Regions from separate parts of the Burkholderia contaminans genome, predicted to be linked through region 1. Evidence: riboswitches for the same ligand, from Rfam matches in the RefSeq annotation. Region 1 holds a riboswitch; the other holds the start of a gene.

Region 1 (7,406 bases):
GATCGACAGCTATATCGCCGGCCTGATCCTGCTGGCCGCCGCGCCGTGCACGGCGATGGTGTTCGTGTGGAGCCGGCTGACGGGCGGCGATCCGCTGTTCACGTTGTCGCAGGTCGCGCTGAACGACAGCATCATGGTGATCGCGTTCGCGCCGCTGGTCGGCCTGTTGCTGGGGATGTCCGCCATCACGGTGCCGTGGGCGACGCTGCTCACGTCGGTCGTGCTCTACATCGTCATCCCGGTGATTCTCGCGCAGGTGTGGCGCAGGCTGTTGCTCGCGAAGGGGCCGGCGGCGTTCGACCGCGCGATGGCGAAGATCGGCCCGTGGTCCATCGCCGCGCTGCTGGCCACGCTGGTGCTGCTGTTCGCGTTCCAGGGCGAGGCGATCCTGAAGCAGCCGCTGGTGATCGCGCTGCTCGCGGTGCCGATCCTGATCCAGGTGTTCTTCAACGCAGCGCTCGCGTACGGGCTCAATCGCCTCGTCGGCGAGAAGCACAGCATCGCGTGTCCGTCGGCGCTGATCGGCGCGTCCAATTTCTTCGAGCTGGCCGTGGCCGCCGCGATCAGCCTGTTCGGCTTCCACTCCGGCGCCGCGCTCGCGACCGTCGTCGGCGTGCTCATCGAAGTGCCGGTGATGCTGCTCGTCGTGCGCGTCGTCAACCGCTCGAAGGGCTGGTACGAGTGCGCGTGAAATCATTCAGGAATCCGGAAATGACCGACATCACGATCTATCACAACCCCGATTGCGGCACGTCGCGCAACACGCTGGCGATGATTCGCAACTCGGGCGTCGAGCCGCGCGTCGTGCTTTACCTCGAAACGCCGCCGAGCCACGCAGCGCTGCGCGCGCTGATCGCGGCGATGGGCGTGCCGGTGCGCGACGTGCTGCGTCGCAAGGGGACACCCTATGACGCACTCGATCTCGACAATCCGAAATGGAGCGACGACGACCTGATCGGCTTCATGGTCGCTCACCCGATCCTGATCAATCGCCCGATCGTCGTCACGCCGCTCGGCACGCGGCTGTGCCGCCCGTCCGAGCAGGTGCTCGATATCCTGCCCGATCCGCAGCAAGGGCAGTTTGCGAAGGAAGACGGCGAAATCGTGATCGATGCGGAGGGCCGGCGTGTCTGAGCGATTGAACGATCTGCCGCAACTCGATGCCGCGCTCTTTCATGTGCCGGACGCGAGCCGGCTGCAGCCCGCGCAGCCGTCGACCCATCCGCCTCGAATCGTCCTGCTCTACGGGTCATTGCGTACGCGCTCGTTCAGCCGGTTGCTGGTCGAGGAAGCGGCGCGGTTGCTGGCGGCGATGGGCGCCGAAACAAGGATCTTCAATCCGGCCGGCTTGCCGCTGCCCGACGATGCGCCCGACGACCACCCGAAGGTGGCCGAGTTGCGCGAGCTCGTGCAATGGTCGGAGGGCATGGTGTGGTGCTCCCCCGAGCGGCACGGCGCGATGACCGGCGTGATGAAAGCGCAGATCGACTGGATTCCGTTGTCGGTCGGCGCGGTGCGGCCGACGCAAGGCAAGACGCTGGCGGTCATGCAGGTCAGCGGCGGATCGCAATCGTTCAACGCGGTCAACCAGATGCGCGTGCTCGGACGCTGGATGCGCATGCTGACCATCCCGAACCAGTCGTCCGTCGCGAAAGCGTTCATGGAATTCGGCGACGACGACCGGATGAAGCCGTCCGCGTATTTCGATCGCGTCGTCGACGTCATGGAGGAGCTGGTCAAGTTCACGCTGCTGACGCGCGACGTGGGCGCGTACCTGACGGACCGCTACAGCGAGCGCAAGGAAAGCGCCGAGCAACTGTCGCAGCGTGTGAACCAGGCGCGCATCTGAATCGCGTGCGGTCTGGCGGCGCGACGATGCTTCGTTCGCGCCGGGCAGCGGAATCATGCCCGGCGCGGCCGTCGAGCAAGCTCAGCGCGCCAGCGTCAGGACCAGATACCCCGCATACCCCGCGCCGTTCGCCAGCAACGCCCAGATCGCGAGCCCGCGCGTGCGTGCATTGACGCGCAGCCACGCCGCCGCCGCGAGCGTGATGATCACGCCGGTCAGCACTTCGGGGCGCGGCTCCCACGGCGTCAGCATGATGCCGATCGCCGGCAGCAGCGTGCCCTGGAACACCATCGCGCCGGTGATGTTGCCGAACGCGAGCGTGTCCTTCCTGCGGCGGATCCACAGCACGCTGTTGACCTTCTCCGGCAGTTCCGTCGCGATCGGCACGATGATCAGCGACAGCAGCAGCGCCGATACGCCGAGCACGTGCGACACGCCTTCCACGCCGTGAATGAAGCCCTTCGCCCCACCGACCAGCAGCGCGACGCCGAGGAGCAGTTGCAGCGCGATCGTCGCGAGGTTGGTCGGCACGCCCAGGCGCGACAGGAACATCGTGTGCGGCGCTTCGGTGCCGTGCCCGGCATCGACGAGCTGGTTCGACGCCCGGAACGTCATCACGACATACATCGCGTAGATACCGACCAGCATCGCCGCGAGCAGCGCGCGCACGGCCCAGTTCTGATGCGGGACGAACATCGCGGCGGTGGCCAGCGAAAACGCGGCGAGAAAGTAGTTCATGTCGCGCACGAAGCCCGTGCGCTCGGGCGCGATCGTGCCGCGCAGCCCGCGCGAGCGGATCACGGCGAGCGTCATCAGGAAGGTGGTGAGCGTCGCGAGCATCAGCGGTGCGCCGAGAATCGCGCCGACGCCGATCTCCTCGTTCACGGCCTGGTTCGCCGTGCCGCCGGCGAGCGCGAGCAGCGGCACCATCGTTTCGGGCAACGCGGTGCCGACGGCGGCGAACAGCGAACCGGTGACGCCTTCGGAAATCTTCAGGCGCTCGCCGAGATGTTCGAGTGCATTGGTGAAGACCTCGGCGGCGACGAGGATGACGACCAGCATGAACGCCAGTTCGAGGAACATGAAAGTCATGCGGCACCTCCGCAGGCATGGGCGCGGACGGCGGCGAAACGCGGGGAGAAGGCGGCGGGAAACATGGGGACTCCGTGGTCGGACGCTGACAAACCATGGCGCATCCGCCGACGTCCGACCAGGAACGACGCGATGCGCCCATGGTCTCGCCAGGCCGATCAGGCTGAACGCGCCACGGCCGCAGGCCGAGTGTGTTGACGCGTTCGCTTTCCGGGGACGGAAAGCAGGCTACTCCCCAAAGACGAAGGGCAGTCTAGACGAGCGGATGGCTTTCGACAAGCCTTCATCTCGAAAAAATATACCCCTCTCCCCTATAGGGGCAGCGCTCCGGATATATACTCCCCCTCCCTATCCAGGAGTCAGTCGGCGATGAGCCATACCGTTCGTGAAAAACAGAAGCTGCTGAACCGCGTGCGCCGCATCAAGGGCCAGGTCGAGGCGATCGAGCGCGCGCTCGGCGAAGAGCGCGGCTGCAACGAGGTGCTGCAATTGATCACGAGTTGTCGCGGTGCGATGAACGGGCTGCTGGCCGTCGTGCTGGAAGACCACATCCGCGAACACATGGTCGATGCACATGGGCCGGATGAGCACGAAGGCAGCGCGACCGAGCAGCTGATCGACGTGGTGCACAGCTATTTCAAGTAATCGGGGCGGAACATGAGCAATTTCATCGATGACGCGTTCGGCGCGGGGCACGACCATATCTTCCTCGGCGCCGCGCACGAGCAGAACGAGCGGCGGACGTGGATGGTGATCGGCCTGTGCTCGGCGATGATGGTGGTCGAGATCGTCGGCGGCACGCTGTTCGGGTCGCTCGCGCTCGTCGCCGACGGGCTGCACATGTCGACGCATGCGGGCGCGATGCTGATCGCCGCGCTGGCCTATACCTATGCACGCCGGCATGCCGACGATCCGCGCTTCGTGTTCGGCACCGGCAAGCTGGGCGACCTGGCCGGGTTCACGAGCGCAATCGTGCTCGCGATGATCGCGATCCTGATCGGCTACGAGGCCGTCGCGCGATTCCTGTCGCCGGTGCCGATCCATTTCGGCGAGGCGATTCCGATCGCGGTGCTCGGCCTCGGGGTCAACCTGGCGAGCGTGTGGCTGCTGAGCGGTGGACATCACGGGCACCATCACGGGCATCACCACGGGCATGACCACGGCCACGCGCACGACGATCACGCGGACGAAGCCATGCGGGTCTTCTCGCAAGCCGGCGCGTTCGACGTATCGGTGTTCGAGGACGGTGTGCCGCCGGTGTTCCGGATCGCGCCGGCAGCCGGCGAGTCGAGCGTCGACGGGGTTTCCGCATCGATCACGACCGTCCGTCCCGACCAGTCGCGACAGCATTTCACGATGGTTGCGCGGAACGGCTTCCTGGAATCGCGCGAGACCATTCCCGAGCCCCATGCGTTCGATGCGATCGTGACGCTGAACGGCAACGAGCACGCGCTGACGTTCGTCGAACACGATCATCACGAAGGCGTGCACGCCGCCGCGGCCCGCGATCACAACATCCGGTCCGCCTACGTTCACGTGATCGCCGATGCCGCCGTGTCGGTGCTGGCCATCGTCGGGCTGCTGCTCGCGCGTGCCTTCGGCTGGGTCTGGATGGATCCGCTCGCGGGCATCATCGGCGCACTCGTCATCGCGAACTGGGCGTACGGGCTGATGCGCGATACGGGCGGGATCCTGCTCGACGTCAACGTCGATCGCAAGCTGGCGGAGCGTGTACGTCACGCGATCGAGGCGCTCGGCGACAAGGTCAACGATCTTCACGTGTGGCGGGTCGGGCCCGGGCACATGAGCGCGATCGTGTCGGTCGAAACACGCGACGCCGCGCGTGACGCGCGGTTCTACCATGCGCTCGTCGCGCGCTTCGACGGCGTTTCCCACGTGACCGTCGAAGTGATGGCGCCGGCGAAGGCGGCCTGATCGTGGCCGTGAAATCGCCATGCGTCGAGCTGTGCGCGTTCGACGGCCGCACCGGATTCTGCGTGGGCTGCCTGCGCACGCGCGACGAGGCGCGCGACTGGAAGAAGATGACCGACCATCGCCGGCACCAGATACTGAACGACCGCACGCGCCGGCAAGCGAAGATCCGGCGCGAGACGACGGAATAGGGCGGCACAAGGTGGCATAAAGCCGGCGTGCGACAACCGGTGCGTGCGGTTTCGTCGCGGGGCGCAGTAGTATGACGAGCACCGGCATCCAGCGTCGGCAAGCCTGAACCGGGAGCAGCCCATGCAGACCGAAACGTCGCCCCGCATTCTTCGCCAGATTCCACGCAGCGTCTGGGTGCTCGGGTGCGTCAGCCTGCTGATGGACGTGTCGTCGGAGATCATCCACAGCCTGTTGCCGATGTTCCTGATGGTGGGACTCGGCGCGAGCGCGACCGCGATCGGCGTTATCGAGGGAATCGCCGAGGCGACGGCACCGGTCGTCAAGGTGTTCTCCGGCACGCTGAGCGACTACCTGCGCAATCGCAAATGGCTGGCCGTCGCCGGATACGGGCTCGGCGCGCTCAGCAAGCCGTTGTTCGCGCTCGCGCCGACGATCGGCGTCGTCGTGACCGCACGGATCGTCGACCGGATCGGCAAAGGAATCCGCGGCGCGCCGCGCGATGCGCTCGTGGCCGACATCACGCCGGTTCACTTGCGCGGTGCAGCCTACGGGCTGCGGCAGGCGCTCGACACCGTGGGCGCGTTCCTCGGGCCGCTGCTGGCCGTCGTCATCATGTTGGCGTGGCACGACGACTTCCGCCTCGCGTTCTGGCTGGCCGTGATTCCCGGCGTGCTGGCTGTGGCGCTGCTCGCGTTCGGCATCGAAGAGCCGGCGCGCGCGCCGGGCGACGTGCGCGTCAATCCGATCCGCCGCGATGTCGTCGCGCAACTCGGCGCCCGCTACTGGTGGGTCGTCGCCGTGGGTGCCGTGTTCGCGCTGGCGCGCTTCAGCGAGGCGTTTCTGGTGCTGCGCGCGATGGGCAGCGGGGTGTCCGTCGCGCTCGTGCCGCTCGTGATGGTGGCGATGAACGTCGTGTACGCATGGTCGGCCTACCCGTTCGGCAAGCTCGCCGACACGACGAGCCACGCGAAACTGATGGTGGCCGGCCTCGTCCTGCTGATTGCGGCCGATATCGTGCTGGCACACGGCACGCACTGGGGAATCGTACTCGTCGGCGTCGCGCTGTGGGGGCTCCATATGGGGATGACGCAAGGGCTGCTCGCGACGATGGTCGCGCAGGCCGCGCCGGCCGATCTGAGAGGGACGGCGTTCGGCGTGTTCAACCTGGTCAGCGGCGTCGCGACGCTCGTATCGAGCGTCGTCGCAGGATTCCTGTGGGATCGGGTGGGCGCCGCGGCGACGTTCTATGCAGGGGCCGCGTTCAGCGCGGCGACCATCGTGTTGCTCGTCTGCTTGCGCACTTCATTCGGCGCCGGCCAGGCGCACTAGCACGCAATCTGGCGCGTGGTGCCGCGCGGAAAGTACAGCGCGAACGTCGTGCGCCCGTCGCGGCTCGCGACCTCGACCTTGCCGCGATGCAGCTCCGTGATCGACTTCACGATCGCGAGCCCGAGCCCCGCGTTGCGCGCCGCGCCGTGCCGCGACGAATCGATGCGGTAGAAGCGTTCGAAGATCCTGTCGACCTGTTCGGGCGGAATCGCGGCGCCGCGATTCGAGACTTCGACCACCGCGTAGCTGCCTTGCATGGAAACGGCCAGTTCGATCGTCGACGCGGCTTCCGCATGTTCGAGTGCGTTCGACGCGAGGTTGCTGACGGCACGCCGGAACAGCGTCGCATCGGCGACGACCGGCGCTTCGCCGTGCACGTCGATGCGCACGCCGGCTTCGTCGGCCAGCGCCTGGAAATACGATGCGAGCCGGCGCAGTTCGCTGCCGGCGTCGAGCTCGGTGGTCTTCAGGTGCTGCCGTGCGTTATCGGCGCGCGCGAGGAACAGCATGTTCTCGATCATCCGCTGCAACCGTTCGCATTCCTCGATGTTCGAATCGATCAGCGCTTCGTATTCCTCGGTCGTGCGCGCGCGCGACAGCGTGACCTGCGACGAGCTGATCACGTTGGCGAGCGGCGTGCGCATGTCGTGCGCGAGATCGGACGAGAACTGCGACAGCCGCACGAACGCGCGTTCGAGGCGGTCGAGCATCCGGTTGACCGACGTCGCGAGTTCACGCAGCTCGACCGGGCCGCCGCGCGCGTCGAGCCGTGCGTTCAGGTTGTGCGCCTCGATGCGCGACGTCTGCCGGCCGAGGCTCTCGACCGGGCGCAGGCCGCGCGACGCGACCGCGTAGCCGAGCGCGCCGACCAGCAGCGCGCCCGCGGCCGCCGCGAGCCAGATGTCGACGCGATAGCTTTCGAGCAGCGACTGGCGATCGGTCGCCGTGCGGGCGAGCGCGACCTGGATCGCGTCGCCGGACGGCAGCGTGGCGCGTGCATACACGCAGCGCG
Region 2 (7,406 bases), on a different replicon from region 1:
GCTCGGCCGGTTCGGTCGCGCCGGCGGCCGCGGCGGACAGCAGCGCGCCGAGCGCAGCCGCGCGATCGGTCATGTTGTTCGCCGCGTCGTATTGCGCGGTCGCGAGGCGCACCGCATCGGCCGGATCCTCGAGCTCGGCGAGATACGCGAGCGCGAGGTTCTTCAGCGCGCGGCGGCCGGAGGCCTCCGGCGTCGGTTCGTAGGCGCCGGGCGTCTGGTGCTGCTCGTAGGCGGCGAGCCATTCCGCGCGCAGCGCGGTGGCGAGCCGGCGGCGCACGAACTGGCGCGCGCGATGCACGGCGGCCGGATCGGCTTCCGCCATCTGGTCGGCGAGGTAGGTTTCCGACGGCAGCGTCAGCGCGAGTTCGCGGAACGCCGGCGACAGCGTCGCGTCGGTCAGCACGCGGCGGAACGCGGCGACGAAGTTCTCGCCGAGCGTGAGCGGCTCGTTCGCGGCCGCACGCGCGGCGAGTGTCAGCAGTGCGCGCGTCGCGAGGCGCTGGCCGGCCTCCCAGCGGTTGAACGGATCGCTGTCGTGCGCAAGCAGGAACGCGAGGTCGTCGTCGCTGTAGTCGTACTCGACGATCACCGGCGACGAGAAGTTGCGCAGCAGCGACGGCAGCGGGTGTTCCGGCACGTCGACGAACGTAAAGGTCTGCTCGGTGTCGGTGAAGTCGAGCACGCGCGTCGTGCCTGCGGCGGCGGCTTCGCCGTCGAGACGCAGCGGCAGGTCGCGGCCGTCGCGGCCGATCAGGCCGATCGCGAACGGAATCAGTAGCGGCCCCTGCTGCGTTTCGCGCGCGGCCGGCGACCCGTCGCCGTAGCCCTGCGCGAGCGTGACCGTATAACGGCGCGCGGCCGCGTCGTACGCGGTGCGCACCGACACGCGCGGCGTGCCCGCTTGGCTGTACCAGCGCTCGAACTGCGCGAGGTCGCGCCCGTTCGCGTCGGCCATTGCGTGACGGAAGTCGTCGCAGGTCACGGCGTGTCCGTCGTGGCGCTTGAAGTACAGGTCCATCCCCTTGCGGAAGCCGTCGCGGCCGAACAGCGTCTGGTACATCCGCACGACTTCCGAGCCTTTCTCGTAGACGGTCATCGTGTAGAAGTTGTTGATCTCGACGTAGCTTTCCGGGCGCACCGGGTGCGCCATCGGGCCCGCATCCTCGGCGAACTGCAGCTGGCGCAGCACGCGCACGTCCTCGATGCGCTTGACCGCGCGGGCCGCCGATTCGACGTCGTCGCCCGCGGCCATGTCGGCCGAGAATTCCTGATCGCGGAACACCGTCAGGCCTTCCTTCAGGCTCAGCTGGAACCAGTCGCGGCAGGTCACGCGGTTGCCGGTCCAGTTGTGGAAGTACTCGTGTCCGACCACCGATTCGATGTTCGCGAAGTCGGTGTCGGTCGCGGTCTCGGGGTTCGCCAGCACGTACTTCGTGTTGAAGATGTTGAGCCCCTTGTTCTCCATCGCGCCCATGTTGAAGTCGCCCACCGCGACGATCATGAAGCGGTCGAGATCGAGCTCGAGGCCGAAGCGCTTCTCGTCCCAGCGGATCGAGTGGATCAGCGAATCCATCGCATGACGCGTCTTGTCGAGGTCGGCCGGCTCGACCCACACCTGCAGCAGCTTTTCCTTGCCTGAGCCGGTCGTGATCGTTTCCTCGATCGCGACGAGCTTGCCCGCGACCAGCGCGAACAGGTAGCTCGGCTTGCGGAACGGGTCTTCCCATCTCGCGAAGTGGCGGCCGTCGGGCAGGTCGCCGGAATCGACGAGGTTGCCGTTCGACAGCAGCACCGGGTACCCGGCCTTGTCGGCGCGCAGCGTCACCGTGTACGACGCCATCACGTCCGGGCGGTCGAGGAAGTAGGTGATGCGGCGGAAACCTTCGGCTTCGCACTGCGTGAAGAAGTTGCTGCTCGACACATAAAGGCCCGACAGCGTCGTATTCTGGTCGGGTGCGCATGCGCTTTCGAGCGTCAGCTCGAAGGCCTCGGGAACATTCTCGACGGTCAGCCCGTGCTCGTGCGTGCGCACGGCGCCATGCGGCGCGCCGTCCAGGTGCGCGCCGAGGAATTCGAGCGCTTCGCCCATCAACTCCAGGTGCGGCGCGGGCGCGGCGTCCGGATTGCGGCGCACGCGCATCGTGTTCCTGACGATCGTGCGGGCCGGCGCGAGATCGAATTCGAGCGCGACGGAATCGATGAGGAAGGCCGGCGGCGTGTAGTCGGCGCGGCGGATCACGGTGGAAGAGGCGTTGTCGGACATGGTCGTCGAGATCGGTGGAGTAGGGGACGGGCCCGTGGCACGGGCCGGGCGAACCGGGCCATTGTACAAAGGCTGGCGGCCGCGTGCCGGCCGAACTTTTTACCGGTTCCGGGAGTCCGCGTATTATCGGCATCCCGTTACGGTTCGCGCGGTGCGACGAACGGGTGACGGATCGAAGAGGATCAACATGAAACGCGAATGGATTCAACGCGGTGCGGGCTGGGCGGCGGCGCTGTGCGTGGCGCTGCTGACCGGCTGTACCAGCTACGTGACGACCCAGGTCACGGCCTTCTCCGACTGGAGCGGCAGCGACGCGACACGCACCTATGCGTTCACGCGCACCGACGCGCAGAAGAACAGCATCGAGCAGTCGACCTACGAGCCGATCGTCGCGAACGAGCTGTCGACGTATGCGTTCCGGCAGGTGCCGCAGGCGCAGGCGCGGTACCTCGTCGGGCTGACCTATGCGGTCGGCAGCGATCTCGTGACGGTACCGCAGCCGGTCTATTACGATCCGTGGTTCGCGCCCGGGCCGTACTGGCGGCGCGGGCCGTGGGGCCCGTGGGGTCCCTGGGGGCCGATGCCGGCCGGCTACGTCGCGCAGACATACCAGGTGTTCGACTACACGCTTGGCATCCGCATCACCGAGCGCGCGACGGGCAAGGAGGTGTACAACGTGTCCGCGCGCACGACCGGCGACAACGGCACGCTGCTGTACGCGATGCCGTTCCTCGCGCGCAGCGCGCTCGCTGATTTCCCGCTGTCCAACGGCGCGGTTCGCTCGGTCCGGCTGCCGGTCGACAAGCGCGGCGGCTCGGCGGCGCCGGCTGCCAACGAGCGCGCGGTGCCGGCGGCGCCCGCCTCGGGTGCTGCCGCCGCGAAGTAACGCGGTATCCCTCTCGGCGCGGCCGTCCGGCCGCGCCGGCCATGCCCTTCCGTCAGACCCCGATACCCAGCAGCGCCAGCGCGCCGAGCACGACGAACAGCACGGCCGCGATCGCGTGCACGAGCTTCGTCGGCAGGCGGTGCGCGAAGCGGTCGCCGAGCAGGATCGCGGGCACGTTCGCGAGCATCATCCCGAACGTCGTGCCGGCCACGACACCGATGTAGTCCTGGAAGCGCGCGGCGAGCGCGACGGTCGCGATCTGCGTCTTGTCGCCCATTTCCGCGAGGAAGAATGCGACGAGGGTCGCACCGAACACGCCCAGCCGCGAGCGGTTGGCATTGGCTTCGTCGGCATCGAGCTTGTCCGGCACGAGGATCCACAACCCCATCGCGATGAACGAGAATGCGAGCGCCCAGCGCATGATCGACGGCGTGACGAGCGCGCCGAGCCATTCGCCGAGCGCGCCGGCGAAACCGTGGTTCACGAGCGTCGCGACGAGCACGCCGAGAATGATCGGCACCGGCTTGCGATAGCGCGCGGCCAGTACGAGGGAAAGCAGTTGGGTCTTGTCGCCGATTTCAGCGAGGGCGACGGCGCCGGTGGAGATCAGGAAGGCTTGGGACACGTATGGGGTTCCACGGGCCGATGTTGTGCGTGCGAGCGACGATCCACCGCGCGCCGGGCCCTGATGCGGCGCGCTGTGAACCATCGGTCTCGCCAGGCCTAGGTGGCTGCGTCCGCCATGGCCGTATGGCCAAGTCTGTTGACGGACGCCTCCGTCACGATGCGCGCCGGGGGCGCGGGACATCGAGCGGAGCGGCTACTCCCCAATGAGCGGCGAATTCTAGCACGGCGCGTTACGCGCGGGAAAGCGGTTGGCGGGCGCTACGCCCCGAGTCGGGGCGGGATCGGCGCATGGCAAGCTCGGCGGCCCGGCGCGCGCGGCGGTGGATGCCCGCACGTGCCGGGGCGCACCCCGGCAGGTCGTTACGCGGCGGGGCGGGGTGCCGCGCCGCGCTCGTGGACGAGTTGGCCGGCCGCATAGGTGCGGTACACCGCGCGGTCGTCGCCGAGCAGCGCGAACGCGAACAGCAGTTCCTCGAGCGAATCCGCACGCTTCGTGCGGCGTGCGAGCAGCGGCGTGGCTTGCGGATCGAGCACGACGAAGTCGGCTTCGGTACGCGGTGCGAGCGTGCCGACCGTGTCGGCGAGGTCGAGCGCCTGCGCGGCGCCGGCCGTTGCGAGCCAGAACATCCGCGTCGCGGTCAGGTGGTGGCCCGACAGCCGCGCGACCTTGTGCGCTTCGTTCATCGTCTGCAGCATCGAGAACGACGTGCCGCCGCCGACGTCGGTCGCGAGCGTGACGGGCACGTCGTATTCGCCGGCCTTGTCGAAATCGAACAGCCCGCTGCCGAGGAAGAAGTTCGACGTCGGGCAGTGCGCGACGACGGTTCGCGTCTCGGCCATCCGGCGGCGGTCCTCGTCGTCGAGGTGGATGCAGTGGCCGTACACCGCGCGCGGGCGCAGCAGCCCGTAGCGGTCGTAGATGTCGAGATAGCTGCGATGGCCGGGGAACAGCTCGCCCACCCATTTCACCTCGTCGACGTTTTCCGCGACGTGGCTCTGCACGAACACGTCCGGATGGCGGCGTGCGAGTTCGCCGCACGCCTCGAGCTGCGCCTCGGTCGACGTCGGCGCGAAGCGCGGCGTGAGCGCGTACATCTGGCGCCCCTTGCCGTGCCAGCGGTCGATCAGCTCGGCGCTGTCGTCATAGCCTGATTGCGCGGTATCGCGCAGGAACTCGGGGCAGTTGCGGTCCATCAGCACCTTGCCCGCGATCATCCGCAGGTCGCGCGCGTCGCTCGCCGCGAACAGCGCATCGGCCGACTGCTTGTGCACCGTGCAGTAGACGAGCGCGCTCGTCGTGCCGCAGGCGAGCAGTTCGTCGACGAAGAAGTCGGCGACTTCGCGCGCGTGCTCGGGATCGCCGAACTGGCGCTCGGTCGGGAACGTGTACTTGTCCAGCCACGGCAGCAGGCCCGGTGCCGGCGACGCGATCATGTCCGTCTGCGGATAGTGGATGTGCGTGTCGATGAAGCCGGGCACGATCAGCTTGTCGCGCAGCTCATGGACGATCGCGTCGCGCGCGAGCGTCGCGGCGAGCTGCGCGTACGGGCCGGCCGCGACGACCTTGCCGTCGTCGACGATCAGGAGGCCGTCGGTCTCGTAGATCGCGGCCTGGCTCGATTGCGCCGGGTCGCCGTTGAAGGTCAGTAACTGGGAACGGAAAGCGGTTTGCGTCATGACGAATGATCCTGCATCAAGGTAAGGCGAACAGAAGAAAACGGGCGACGCCGCACGGCGGCAAGACAGCGCCTGGCGAGCGGGTGCGGCACGCTGCGTGCGGCACGACCGGATGCGATTGCGCGGGCGAACGTGGCGGCCGAAGCCGCCCGCGAGTGGTTGCCGGCGGGCCTCGCAGCCGTTGCGCTCACGACCGATGCGGCCTTGAGCGAAACGGCAAATCGCGACGGCAGGCACGCGCGAGCGACGACGAACAGCGCCGTCGCCGCGCGCTCACGCACGCGATAGTCCCGGCGCAAGGCCGGGCCGGTGGTCGCGAAGCGGATGCCGTTGCCGTGTTTCATCTGTCCAGCGTTCCTCGATGCCGGCCGTCACGCGGCCTGCCAGTACGCGTCTAGGCGCGCGTACAGTGCGTCGCGCTGCGCCGGTTCGATGAACGACGCCTCGAAGCCGTTGCGGATCACCGCATGGACTTCGGCATCCGTGAGTTGCAGCCCTTCGGCCGTCGCGAAGTAGTTTTCATTGACGTAGCCGCCGAAATAGGCCGGATCGTCGGAGTTGATCGTCACCGCGACGCCGCGATCGAGCAGCGCTTTCAGCGTGTGCTTCGCCATGTCGTCGAACACGCACAGCTTCAGGTTCGACAGCGGGCAGACGGTGAGCGCCGTGCGGGTTTTCGCGAGGCGCTCGACGAGCGCCTCGTCCTCGATGCTGCGCACGCCGTGGTCGATCCTGTCGACCTTCAGCACGTCGAGCGCTTCGTAGATGTAAGCGGGCGGGCCTTCCTCGCCCGCGTGCGCGACGAGCTTCAGCCCGAGCGCGCGCGCCTTCTCGAACACGCGTGCGAACTTCGTCGGCGGATGGCCGAGCTCGGACGAGTCGAGGCCGACGCCGATCAGGCGATGGCGATAGCGCTCGAACAGCGGCAGCGCGGATTCGAACGTCGCGAGCGCGTCCTCTTCGGACAGATGACGCAGGAAGCACAGGATCAGCTTGCTCGACAGCCCGCGTTGTTCGGCATCGGCGAGTGCCCGCTCGATACCCGCGACCACCGTCTCGATCGATACGCCGCGCTCGGTGTGCGTTTGCGGATCGAAGAACAGCTCGGTGTGGACGACGTTGTCGGCGAGCGCGCGTTCGCAATACGCGGCCGTCATGTCGTAGAAATCCTGCTCGGTCAGCAGCACGCTCGCGCCGGCGTAATAGATGTCGAGGAACGACTGCAGGTCGGTGAACGCGTACGCGGCGCGTAGCGCGTCGATCGAGTCGTACGCGAGCTTCACGCCGTTGCGCTGCGCCAGCGCGAAAATCAGTTCGGGCTCGAGCGAGCCTTCGATATGGATGTGCAGCTCCGCTTTCGGCGCGCGGGCAATCTTGTCCTTGAATGTCGGGGTCATGGCGTCGTTCTTGGTCGGTCAGTAGGTAGGGGAAGCCTGCGTGGACGCGTTCGCATTCGCGTTGGCCTCGACGGCCTGCAGCAATTGCGCAGCCACCGAGATCGCGATCACTTCGGGTGCCTTGTCGATGATGCCCTCGACACCGATCGGGCAGCGCATCCGTGCCACCTGGGCCGGGTCGATGCCGATCGCGGCGAGGCGATGATCGAACTGCACGCGTTTCGTGTGCGATCCGGTCATCCCGAAGTACGCGTAGTCGCCGCGCCGCAAAATACGCTCGGCCAGCACGAAATCGAGTGCGTGGTCGTGCGTCATCACGACGAAGTATGACTGCGGCGGTGCGGCGTCGACCGCGTCGGCCGGGGCAGCGGCCGCTTCGATCGCGAGGTTGCCGATGCCGGCGAGCGCGTCGGCCGGCGGGAACACCGCATCGGGCCCGTCGATCCAGCGCACGTGGCACGGCAGCGTCGCCAGCACCTTCACGAGCGCGGTGCCGATGTGCCCGGCGCCGAACAGCACGACGGGGAACGCATACGGCGCGATCGTTTCGGTCATC

The links. A riboswitch is a leader RNA that binds a small molecule or an ion and turns the genes downstream of it on or off. The one in region 1 is predicted to bind manganese.
Region 2: another riboswitch for manganese. It lies ahead of LXE91_RS09935 (TMEM165/GDT1 family protein); the one in region 1 lies ahead of LXE91_RS27090 (sodium:calcium antiporter).

The regions. Positions count from the first base shown of each region.
Region 1 is NZ_CP090641.1:2,103,806-2,111,211, forward strand. Features, by position in the region: gene arsB (ACR3 family arsenite efflux transporter) at 1-691, shown strand, start outside; gene arsC (arsenate reductase (glutaredoxin)) at 712-1,134, shown strand; gene arsH (arsenical resistance protein ArsH) at 1,127-1,849, shown strand; gene LXE91_RS27090 (sodium:calcium antiporter) at 1,931-2,941, opposite strand; yybP-ykoY riboswitch at 3,015-3,190, opposite strand; gene LXE91_RS27095 (metal/formaldehyde-sensitive transcriptional repressor) at 3,311-3,586, shown strand; gene dmeF (CDF family Co(II)/Ni(II) efflux transporter DmeF) at 3,599-4,876, shown strand; gene LXE91_RS27105 (DUF1289 domain-containing protein) at 4,879-5,064, shown strand; gene LXE91_RS27110 (MFS transporter) at 5,186-6,394, shown strand; gene LXE91_RS27115 (heavy metal sensor histidine kinase) at 6,391-7,406, opposite strand, start outside.
Region 2 is NZ_CP090640.1:2,125,599-2,133,004, forward strand. Features, by position in the region: gene pepN (aminopeptidase N) at 1-2,263, opposite strand, end outside; gene LXE91_RS09930 (DUF4136 domain-containing protein) at 2,451-3,149, shown strand; gene LXE91_RS09935 (TMEM165/GDT1 family protein) at 3,202-3,774, opposite strand; yybP-ykoY riboswitch at 3,853-3,990, opposite strand; gene guaD (guanine deaminase) at 4,137-5,453, opposite strand; gene LXE91_RS09945 (hypothetical protein) at 5,450-5,797, opposite strand; gene LXE91_RS09950 (adenosine deaminase) at 5,825-6,850, opposite strand; gene xdhC (xanthine dehydrogenase accessory protein XdhC) at 6,869-7,406, opposite strand, start outside.